One region of the Peribacillus sp. NPDC096379 genome, then DNA from elsewhere that is predicted to be linked to it. Evidence: predicted binding sites of a transcription regulator. Region 1 holds the regulator's gene; each other region holds the start of a gene.

Region 1 (3,887 bases):
ATCTACTCCGCGTAGCATTGCACGGCGAGCGTCTTCACTGAATTTAATATCTTTAGCCATGTATAAAACCCTCCCTAATTTTTATAAAAATGGTTCGTTCGGTTATGTTTTGTATGTGCTTAGCCGATAACAGCTAAAATATCGCTTTCGCGTAAAATTAAGTATTCTGTACCATCATATTTCACTTCAGTACCAGCATATTTTGAGAAGATAATACGATCGCCTTGGGCAACCTCTAAAGCTACACGTTCACCATTTTCAAGAATACGGCCATTGCCGGCAGCCACTATTTTACCTTCTTGCGGCTTTTCTTTTGCAGTATCAGGAAGTACGATACCGCTTGCAGTTTTTTCCTCAGATTGAACTAGTTCAATAATAACGCGATCACCTAATGGTTTTAACAAGTGAAACACCCTCCTCAAATTGTGTTGATGTATAGATCCTCTTATTATTAGCACTCACTACCATCGAGTGCTAACACAATTATTATATTAAATAAAACCTGGTTCTTTTGCAAGTAATTCTATTGTAAATTTTTCTATTCATTTTATTTGGTAGACGGGAATACTACTTCATAGTCATTTCTTATTTTTAAAAACAAATGATGGATTCGTACGTTTAATTGGAGTTATCTGCTTTTTTTTGATACCCTTTTCTTTATAAGATAAGTAAAAGTATTCAGCATACGCTTCCTAATTGGGATGTGTGGTCTTATCCTTTTTTATTTTCATAAAATGATTGTATACCCTAGATTAAAGGAGATATCTTTTTGAAAAAAGAATTTTGGTTTGTCATCATTACATATGTCATTATGCAGCTGTCAGGTGGATTAGCTATCGATATCATTGCCATGATCGCTGTTTCTGCTGGTATGGAGCTAACAAACGAACTCAAAACGTTCATTGGTGCCTATTGGATTGTTTTCAGCTTCATTATCGCTCTGATATTTGTCCTGTTTTTCATGCGGCACGAGATGCGGCAAAAGGATATTCGAAATCAGACTACGATTCCCGTTTCGATTCTTTGGGGATTTGGCGGGGTCTTCCTTGCCATGTTTGCGCAGACAGTAGCAGGACTGCTTGAGCAACAGATGGGCATTAAACAGAACTCAGAAAACACGGAGCAGATCTTAAGCCTAATCACACAATTTCCAATCGTTATGCTTGTGTCCTCTATCGTTGGACCCATCCTGGAAGAAATCATTTTCCGAAAAATCATCTTCGGTTCTCTTTATAAGCGATTAAACTTCTTCCTATCAGCACTCATTAGTTCGGTCATATTCGGTTTTGCTCATTTTGAGCCCGAGCATATTCTCTTATACTCCGCAATGGGTTTTACCTTTGCCTATCTATATATAAAGACCAAGCGAATTCTCGTCCCAATATTCGCACATGTAGCGATGAATACACTCGTCGTCATCGTGCAGTTGAATTATGACAAATACTTGGATTCTTTGGAAAAAGCGCAGTCATTTATCGGAGGGGTTTTATGAAACGTCGGTCACCTTTATCTATTGGCATTATCTATATCGCGTTAGGGGTTCTATTCACCGTATTTGCTATTCAATCAGTATCATCTAACGGTTGGGGCTTCTTTTCTTATTTTCTTGTTGGTTTAGCCACTCTTGACCTGGGTTCAGGCGTAAGAATGCTTATTCTGCATTATAAGATCAAAGCGGTACATAAAAATAAGAAAAAGTAATAAAATTAAAATAACACGCTGCCTGATGCAAGAATCGGACAGCGTGTTGATTATTCTTCTATACTATTTTCTTCTTCTGAATCTGTATAATTCTTCAGAAAATAAATAAGAGACTGTAATTCCACAGCAAGGTCAATATGATGAATCCGAACCGTACTCGGTACATTTAATCTCGCAGGTGTGAAATTCAATATACCGCGAATATCTGCTTGAATCAATTGATCAGTAATCGGCTGAGCAACTGATACTGGTACAGTCAATATCGCAACCGCAATATTTTCTTCTTTCAATCGTTCTGTGAGCTCATCCATATGATGGACATACACATCTTCTACCCGTTTTCCTACCTTCTCTGGATCTACATCAAATGCCATCGCAATTTTTGTATTATTATTTTTCAAAAAATTATAGTTTAGAAAAGCTGTTCCTAAATTACCAACTCCAATTAATGCAACTTGTGTTAGGTCATCTTGGTCTAAAGTTTTTTGAAAAAATGATAATAGGTAATTCACATTATATCCGTAGCCTTTTTTACCTAAGGCTCCAAAATAAGAAAAGTCCCTGCGAATCGTAGCGGAGTCAACTTTAACCGCATCACTTAACTCTGCAGAAGATACTCTTTGTTTACCAGCAGAATGTAGATTTTTTAAAAAACGATAATATAAGGGCAGCCGTTTGGCAGTTGCTTGCGGAATCTTCATTGGTTCTTGGATCATTACTTTCCCCGCTTTCCCATTTGCTATTTCTTCATTTAGTAGTCAAAACGGTCGATATTTCACGCTTTTAAGTATGCGCTCTTCATATCTTTTGGTACTAACAGTGAAAGATATTTCTGGTAGCGTTGCCATTTCAATGTTGTACCTTCTTGTTCATTCAGGTAGTTATCATATCTTGTCGGACATTACCTAAGTGGAGTGCTCTTTTTAAATCATACACTATAATGCATTATTTGTAACAATTTTGTTTAATTTCCTTACCCGAGCGGTTTTATACGAGTGCTTCTATTGCCGATAAATGCCATAATACGTTACACTATGGATAACGCAATCGAGGTGAAATCATGATTTTATTACAAATCAATCAATTATCGAAGTATTACGGAGCTGAACTTATTTTATCAAATATGAAGCTCGAAGTTCAAAATAGAGACAGAATTGCCTTAGTCGGTAGAAATGGTGCTGGCAAGTCCACGTTATTGAAAATCATAGCTGGACATCTTTCCCATGATGGCGGTGAATTGATCAAACCAAAGGGTGTGTCCATTGGGTATTTGGCACAAGATACCGGGCTTGAATCGGAGCTTTCCATCTGGGATGAAATGCTAACTGTATATGAGGGGCTTATTTCCAAAGAAAAGGAACTACGAAGACTTGAACAAACGATGTCACAACCCGAAACGTTTGAAAATGAACTCTTATATCAAAAGGTTCTTTCTGAATATGATACTTTGCAAGTACAATTCAAGGAGCAAGGTGGCTATCAATACGAAGCCGATATTCGTTCCGTTTTGCATGGTCTTCAGTTTGCAGACTTTGATCGTTCTACATTGATTCACAGCTTGAGCGGTGGCCAAAAAACAAGACTGGCACTTGGGAAATTGCTGTTGACCAAGCCTGATATTTTGATTTTGGATGAACCGACAAACCATTTGGATATTGAAACATTATCATGGCTTGAACAATATCTCCAAAATTATCATGGTGCTGTATTAATTGTATCCCATGACCGATACTTTTTAGATAAAGTTGTGAATCAAGTATATGAAATCTCACGCAATGCTATCAAGAAGTACCATGGTAATTATAGCAATTATCTCGTGAAAAAGGCAGAGAGCTTCGAGCGTGACATGAAGCTCTTTGAAAAACAACAGGAAGAAATCGAAAAGCTTCGTGATTTCGTCCAACGGAACCTTACAAGAGCTTCTACAACCAAAAGGGCTCAAAGTAGGCGGAAGCAATTAGATAAAATGGATGTCATGGACCGTCCTCAAGGTGACGAGAAATCCGCATCTTTCTCTTTTCAAATAGATAGGCAGAGCGGTAATGACGTCCTTTCCATTCAGGATTTAGCAATCGGCTATGAGGATACTGCTGTTTCCCAAAACATTACTATGAAGATTTCAAAGGGAGATAGCCTTGCTCTTGTTGGTCCAAACGGGGTTGGAAAATCAACTTTATTAAAAACGA
Region 2 (3,887 bases), on a different contig from region 1:
ACTCCAAATTCTTTAGAACTCCTCTATTTTTATGGAGCAATCAATGAAGATTTTTTCGAATTAAAGCAAAAATTCCATAATCGGTAAAATAATCCAAGTGTTGTTATAAAAAAACCCATTGCTACTTATTTCAATAAGCAACAACGGGTATTTTTACCGTTCAATTAGTAAGCTAAGCTATACAAAGCTTTAATATGTGCAAGGTAACGGATATTACTTGCTTCTTTCATTAGTGTAGCTGGAAGACCTTTAAGTGGAATATCGTTGCCACCGACTGTTGCAACACCATCTTTGCGGCCAAGGCTTGCAAGTGTACCAGAATTAATTGGTGCAAATTTTTCAAACGTTGCATCTTGTAAATATGCGAATAAGTTATATCCTACTAATTCACCCATTTGCCAAGCGTTTTGTGCAGTTGGTGCGTATGGACGACCACCTTCCTCAGGGAAGGCAACAGCACTGTCACCGACAACAAATACATCTGCGTGAGAAGATGATTGTAGATATTCATTAACTGTCGCACGGCCACGATCGACTGCAAGTCCAGACTGACCAACTAGTGGATTCCCTTGTACGCCGCCTGTCCAAACGAATGTATTCGCAATGATTTTTTGACCATCTTTCAAATCAATCTCATTACCAGCAACATTTGTTACAGGAAGACCTGTTAAGAATGTAACGCCACGCGCTTCTAAACTTGCAGTTGCACGTTCAATTAAATTTTCTGGTAGTACAGGCAAGATTTTCGGACCTGCTTCTACAAGCTTTAATTTAATTTCTTTCGGATCTACACCATGGCTTTTCGCAAGCTCAGGCATGATATCAGCAAGTTCGCCAACTAATTCAACACCAGTTAGCCCACCGCCACCAATTACAATGGTTGCATCTGCTTCATTTTTAGATTTTGCATACTCACGAATGCGGTCTTCAACATGTGCGTAAATTTTGTTCGCATCATTGGCTGATTTTAATACCATGCTGTTTTCTTCTAGTCCTGGGATACCGAAGTATGCCGTTACACTTCCTAAAGCGACAACTAGAGCATCATATGATAAAGTAGCACCATTTGATAATTTCACTTCTTTATTGTCTGCAGAAAATGATTCAACTTTTGCAATTTTAAGATCGATATCTTTGCCTTTTAGAAGTTTGTCCAATGGCATTGCAACCGCTTCTTCAGCAACATTATGTGCTGCTAGACGGTGTAATTCAGTGATAATTTGGTGTGTTGGGAACTGGTTTACAACAGTTACCTCTGCTTGTTCTTTACTTAGATATTTACGAACAGTTAAAGCAGTAAGTAGTCCGCCGTAACCTGCACCTAAGATAACAATATGTTTTGAAATTGACATCGTGTATCCTCCGCCCTTACGATTTATATGGATAATGAATTATTTTTTATTACGTTCTGCATTAATTTCAAGGAATGCATTTGCGAAACGGAAAAGATTCTGTGCTTGTGGATCTTTTAGCATTTTCAACAGTCCAAAGAGACCAACTACATCTTTGCTTTGGTCTGCACGGTCTTTTGCTTCAATGGCAGTTTGTGCAAGTGATTTCACTGAACCAGCTACAGGTCCTGCAATTTCTTTGATCGCTCCAACCGTATCATTTTTTAATATTTCGTCAGTAGCTACTAATTGAGCATAGTCATAAGACTTCGTCATAATATTGACAATTTCCGTTAATTTCGGAAGTTGCTCTACTAAGGCATTCAAGGATTCTTGAACCTCTGGTTTTAAAAGCTGATCAAGGATATCAAGTTGTTCTTGGCTAGCAGACAATTTTTGTGTTTCTTGTTCTGGCTTTGTTTTAGCGATTGTTTCTGACATATCCAATTCTCCTTTACGATAAGCAATTATGCTTTTAATTTTCGGGGCAAAAGGGACCCCATTTCCTGTGTTGACTCTCAAATCTATGTGGACCTGAGAAGTTCGTGAAACATAACACAAATACTAATATGGTTTAAGAATAGCATAACGCACCCGTAGTCGTCGATACGTATAAGACGACTAAATTACATCAGATTACTTGGCGAGCCTTACTACGACCACCAAAAAATGGATGACGAATAGATAAATTCGGGTAATAAATAATACTTCTAAGCTTACCATTTCCAGTAAACTTTAAAAAATACCTTTAATAAAACCATTAAAATGTTAAAGGTTTTAATTTTAAAATCACCTAATTAAAACAATAAACTTTGGCTAAAAAATTTTGTCTTTAGCTTACCTTCCCATTTGAGGGACGCACTTATATTATAATCTATTTGTTGAAATGTTTCATTAAAAATAAAATGAAACTTATTTCAGTGAAAGTTTTTTTTCATTACATACAGTTATTTAGGTTCATTTAACTGTCGCTAAACCTTAAAGTTTTTTAGTTTTTTAATAAATCGATGCGACTCGTGTAGTTTGCCACTGAGTAGTAAAACTTATGAATTCGAAGAACTAAAGCTGTAGGAAGTGAAGATATTACAGCCTGTTAAACCGTGGTACAGTTATTTATCTAAAAACAAAGGGCAGCCCCTAAGATATCCAAATTCTACATTAAATAGCTGCTTTCGTTTGTTTCATTTTCCCAGTTTTTTTCGGACTGAATTTGTCAACAATCATCGTAATAGCACCATCACCTGTCACATTTGTAGCGGTTCCTAAACTGTCTTGTGCCAAGTATAAAGCAATCATTAACGTGATCATCGTTTGATCGAACCCAAGCATCGTTTCCAACACTCCCAACGCTGCTATCACAGCACCACCCGGTACACCTGGAGCTGCAACACCCAGCATGAGAATAAAGGGAATATACATGGCAATGGTAGGCGTTGTACCATTCAGAAGCATAACACCTACAGAACAGCTGACAAGTGTAATCATGCTTCCTGACAAATGAACCGTTGCTAATAATGGCACAGTAAAATCAGCAATTCTGCTTTGAACACCTGTTTTCTTTACTTGTCCAAGCGTAACTGGGATAGTTGCCGCAGAAGATTGCGTTCCAACAGCTGTAAAATAAGCAGGTGCCATGATTTTCAACAATGTAAACGGATTTTTCTTATGAAGCAAACCGCCAACAGTATATTGAAGAATAAGCATGACGATATGCAGCACAATAATCATTACAAATACTTTTGCAAACACGGAAAGAATCGATTGAACTTGTCCGCCATATGTCATGTTCGCAAAGATTCCGAAAATGTGACAAGGTAAGATTGGAATAATCGCTGTTTTAATTAATTTTTCAACAATTTGTTGAAAATCGTCAAATGCAAGCTGCAGTGTATTACCTTTAATGTAAGCTGTGATTTTTTGTAGAAGAGTTCATAATTTTTAAATTTGCATTTCGGATCGTAAATCTCGATTCTGGGTCGTAAAGGATCGAATGGATTAATACCCATACAAAAATAAACCACCTAATGAAATTAGATGATCTCTTTTTCAACAAATTAATATTTAAATAACATAGCAACTAATTGATAGCCTGAACCAATTGTCCAGAACACTACATAGTCGCCTCGTTTAATCCGTCCAGTTTCAATCCCTTCATGCAAAGCGATAAAAGGGCTGCTTGTGCCGGTATATCCAAATCGATCGCCTATATAGGTAACTTGGCTGTCAGCAATCTGTAACCGCTTCTTGATTTTCAAAATATTCACCAAGGCAAATTGTGAGAAGCAATAGGCGGTAATGTCACGGGTGGTAAGCTGATTTCTCTCTAACAGGATATGCAGCATTTCATACGTTGGAGGCATGGCCATACTTCCATCAAACGGGAGCCATTGAATGTATTTATCATCACCAGTTCCACGCAAGGTATGCGATAATCCTTTAGGTGGATACATAATTTTTTCCCGGTTTACTGAATCAGTAAAGTAAATCGCATCTTGG
Region 3 (3,887 bases), on a different contig from region 1:
GGCAACTGACGGAAAAAAACCAAGTAAGCCTACATAAAAGAATACTAGGAATACATTTGTCACTTCCCAAACGGGTGATAAATAACGATTAATCACTTTATGAACAATGGGTCCTTTTCCCGTTATCGTTGTATAATAGTTAAAAAAACCAGCACCGAAATCAATGGACGCCACAATGACATAGCCGTATAAAAAGGTCCATAGCACCGTAATGCCGAGTAGTTCATAGCTCATATCAACGTTTCCTCCTTATTCGATCCCTTGTTTTTTTAATTCCTTCTCAAGCGGGCTCGCTTTGAATACCCTTTTGAGTACAATAACGATAGAAATGGCCAATACGAGATACAACAAAATAAATAGTATGAGCATCGTGTCAACATGATTTGATGTTGTCGCAGCTTCTGCAGTGCGCATAACCCCTCTAATGATCCATGGTTGACGTCCTTGTTCTGCCATAAACCAACCGGCTTCAATCGCAAGCATAGCAAGCGGCCCTCCCACGATAATAGCGCTTAATAATGGCTTGTTAAATTCATTCCACTTTTTCCTGTACTGCATACAAAAATAGATAAAGGCAACAAGAGCAAGAAACATGCCGATTGTAACCATCCAATCAAAGTAATAATGGACGACCAAAGGAGGCCAATCCTCGACTGGAAATTCCTCTAACCCTATTACTTCTGCCCCTGGAATTCCATGCGCCAGAATGCTTAGTGCATATGGAATTTCGATGGCCTGATTAACTTTATTGTTTTCATCTAAAGAACCGGCAAAGATTAGCGTCGCTCCTTTCTCTGTTTCAAAATGCCACTCGGCTGCAGCGAGCTTTTCCGGTTGGTATTGAGCGAGGTATTTCCCTGATAAATCCCCAATCAAGGCCGTACTTATAGCAAAGGCAAGTGCGACAGTCATTGATAATTTCAATGCTTTTTTATGATATACATGGTCCCTCCCTCTTAAAATGGAAAAGGCCGCTATCATCGCCAAAATAAAGGCTGCGGTTAAATAAGAGGATGCCAAAACATGCGTTACCTTTGTTGGTGTGGCTGGATTGAACATCGCCATAATCGGATTCACATTTGTTAAAATGCCATTTTCATAATTAAAACCGATCGGTGAATTCATGAAGGCGTTCACAGTCGATATGAAAAAAGCTGAAGCTCCACCACCTAAAAAAACAGGGAGTAACAAGAGAAAATGAGCATATTTGCTCTTAAACCGATCCCATGTATAGAGATAGATCCCCAGGAAAATGGCTTCAAAGAAAAAGGCAAATGTCTCCAGGAATAAAGGAAGGGCAATGGTATGACCAGCTGCTTCCATAAAATTCGGCCACAATAAGCTGAGTTGTAAGGAAATCGCCGTCCCGGTAACGACACCAACAGCAACAGAGATGATATACCCTCTAGTCCAGCGCCTTGCAAGCACATGGTAATGCAAGTCATTTCGTTTAATTCCGATCCATTCTGCTAACGCAATAAGAAGTGGAATCCCAACCCCTAGAGTGGCAAAAATGGTATGAAAACCTAATGTAACACCGGTTAAAATTCGGCTATATAAAACGGGATCATACTCGACCAATCGTGAATCCTCCTTTACTTCATATTAAAAAACAGGACTTGGGTAGAAACAGCGTACTCTAACTCATTCATATATTCTTCAGAAATCGTCTAATGACAATAGGGCCTTCAAAACAAGTTGTACATGGTCAAGCAAACACTCTAGTGATTCTACCAACCCTTTTTTATTGCCACTTGTCCGCTATCCAAGACTGTACATGTTACTTTTTGACTTTTCTATAAAAATTATTCATATCCCATAAAGTTACCCATTTTTTATTCTTAAAACCTCTTTTATATTGTTAGCATCACTACTCTTACTAGTACCTCTTATAAAGTGAGGCCTCCATTAGTAAACAATATTTGGGCGGATCAAAGAACAAAAAAAAGCAGAAAACCTTTACGGTTCCTGCTTATATATATATATTATATTAATGTAATTTTTTCTTTGATCCATCCATTAGATATCACATGATTTCAATCAGAAATACCTCTGAACCCCACCATTGTATTCCATCATTTTCAATTAATCCAATTTATCTCCTCAACTGCCACTATTTCTCAACATCTTCATGAACTTTTTGTGACATATTTATCTTTTGATTGTATTTTTATATAGATGGTAATAAGATAGAAACGTCAGTTTGTGAAAAGATTAACACTTTATCTAAATAACTAAGAAATATAAGGGAAAGGGGTACTACTATGAAGTTAAAATGGGCTCTATTAGCCATGATTTTCACGGTTTCTGCTGTGCTATCTGGTTGTGAACCACTATTGGTCTTGGACCCTAAAGGGCCGCAAGCCAAAGTGCAAGCCGATGATATTATGTTATCCATCTGGATCATGTCTGGTATTGTTATTGCTGTTTTTGCAATTTTAGTATTCGTGTTAGTTAAATACCGCGCTTCTAAACAGAGTGCAGATTATGAACCTCCACACATTGAAGGAAATATGCTTGTTGAAGCAATTTGTATTGGTGTTCCAATTATCATTGTCATTTTCCTTTCTGTTATGTCTGTTAAGAGTAACTATGAAGTAGAGGCCACACCGAAGGGATACGAAGGTCAAGAACCAGTAGTTATTTACGCTTCATCCTCTAACTGGAAATGGCATTTTAGTTATCCTGAAGAAGGTATCGAAACCGTTAACTATGTAAATATTCCAGCAGGTCGCCCACTTGAATTCAAACTTTATTCATACGGACCAATTACTAGCTTCTGGATTCCACAACTTGGTGGACAGAAATACGCAATGGCTGACATGGTTACAACATTACATTTAGCAGCAGACGAACCTGGTGAATTAATGGGCCGAAATGCAAATTTCAGTGGAGCAGGATTTGCTGAAAATACGTTTGATGTTCAGGCAATGTCCCAAACTGACTTTGATAAATGGGTAAAAGAAGTGCACGATACAGCTAAACCTATTACTGAAGAAAAATTTAATGAGTTATTACAACCTGGACATCTTGGACGATCCACATATACTGGAACGCATTTAGAATTCTCACCAGCTCCAGAACATAATCATGGTTCAGCCGATTCTGATAAGGATTCAGAAGAAGGCGAACACCATCATGAATCAAGTGATTCTGAGAAAGAAACAGATCATAGTCATCATTAATAAGTTACAAATATACTAATCACTCGTTTTATATGACAAGCAATATAATCTTGGAAGGAGTCAAAAAAGTATGGATTTCTTTGATCGCTTTGCCGTACCGCATCCCAGCTTTTTGATATACGCATCAATGGTTGCCATCGGTCTTACTGTTATTGCGGTACTCGTAGGCATAACCTATTTTAAAAAATGGGATTATCTATGGCGTGAATGGTTAACAACAGTAGACCATAAACGGATCGGTATTATGTATCTAATTTCTGCTTTACTTATGCTATTCCGGGGTGGCGTAGATGCTATTATGTTACGTGCTCAACTTGCCATTCCTGATAATAAATTACTAGAATCTCAGCATTATAACGAAGTATTCTCAACTCATGGGGTCGTTATGATTCTCTTTATGGCTATGCCATTTATTATGTTCTTTTTTAATTTCGTCGTACCATTACAAATTGGTGCCCGTGACGTAGCCTTCCCACGCCTAAACGCCATAAGCTTCTGGCTATTCTTTATGGGTGCGATGCTATTCAACATCTCATTCGTAATTGGTGGTTCACCTGATGCAGGTTGGACTTCTTATTTTCCGCTTGCAGGGAATGATTTTAGTACTTCTGTAGGTTCGAATTATTACATGATTGCAATTCAGATAGCTGGTATCGGTACTTTAATGACGGGTATCAACTTCATCACGACTATTTTTAAGAT

The links. The regulator Rex, encoded in region 1, represses fermentation and respiration genes when NADH is low (regulators of the CRP and FNR family bind a similar motif). The targets are predictions, from matches to a motif close to TTGTGAAATATTTCACAA.
Region 2: a site for Rex is predicted at 1,935-1,952, ahead of ACIQZI_RS02055 (helical membrane plugin domain-containing protein). Genes of this name have one in related genera too.
Region 3: a site for Rex is predicted at 2,204-2,221, ahead of qoxA (cytochrome aa3 quinol oxidase subunit II). Genes of this name have one in related genera too.

The regions. Positions count from the first base shown of each region.
Region 1 is NZ_JBIWFD010000009.1:80,047-83,933, forward strand. Features, by position in the region: gene groL (chaperonin GroEL) at 1-60, opposite strand, end outside; gene groES (co-chaperone GroES) at 120-404, opposite strand; gene ACIQZI_RS22915 (CPBP family intramembrane glutamic endopeptidase) at 770-1,492, shown strand; gene ACIQZI_RS22920 (YdiK family protein) at 1,489-1,701, shown strand; gene ACIQZI_RS22925 (redox-sensing transcriptional repressor Rex) at 1,752-2,417, opposite strand; gene ACIQZI_RS22930 (ABC-F family ATP-binding cassette domain-containing protein) at 2,762-3,887, shown strand, end outside.
Region 2 is NZ_JBIWFD010000001.1:400,938-404,824, reverse strand. Features, by position in the region: gene ACIQZI_RS02060 (NAD(P)/FAD-dependent oxidoreductase) at 165-1,346, opposite strand; gene ACIQZI_RS02055 (helical membrane plugin domain-containing protein) at 1,392-1,832, opposite strand; partial or broken gene ACIQZI_RS02050 (cation:dicarboxylate symporter family transporter) at 2,550-3,299, opposite strand; gene ACIQZI_RS02045 (ketoacyl-ACP synthase III) at 3,446-3,887, opposite strand, start outside.
Region 3 is NZ_JBIWFD010000003.1:491,328-495,214, forward strand. Features, by position in the region: gene ACIQZI_RS16380 (cytochrome d ubiquinol oxidase subunit II) at 1-234, opposite strand, end outside; gene ACIQZI_RS16385 (cytochrome ubiquinol oxidase subunit I) at 250-1,581, opposite strand; gene qoxA (cytochrome aa3 quinol oxidase subunit II) at 2,265-3,185, shown strand; gene qoxB (cytochrome aa3 quinol oxidase subunit I) at 3,256-3,887, shown strand, end outside.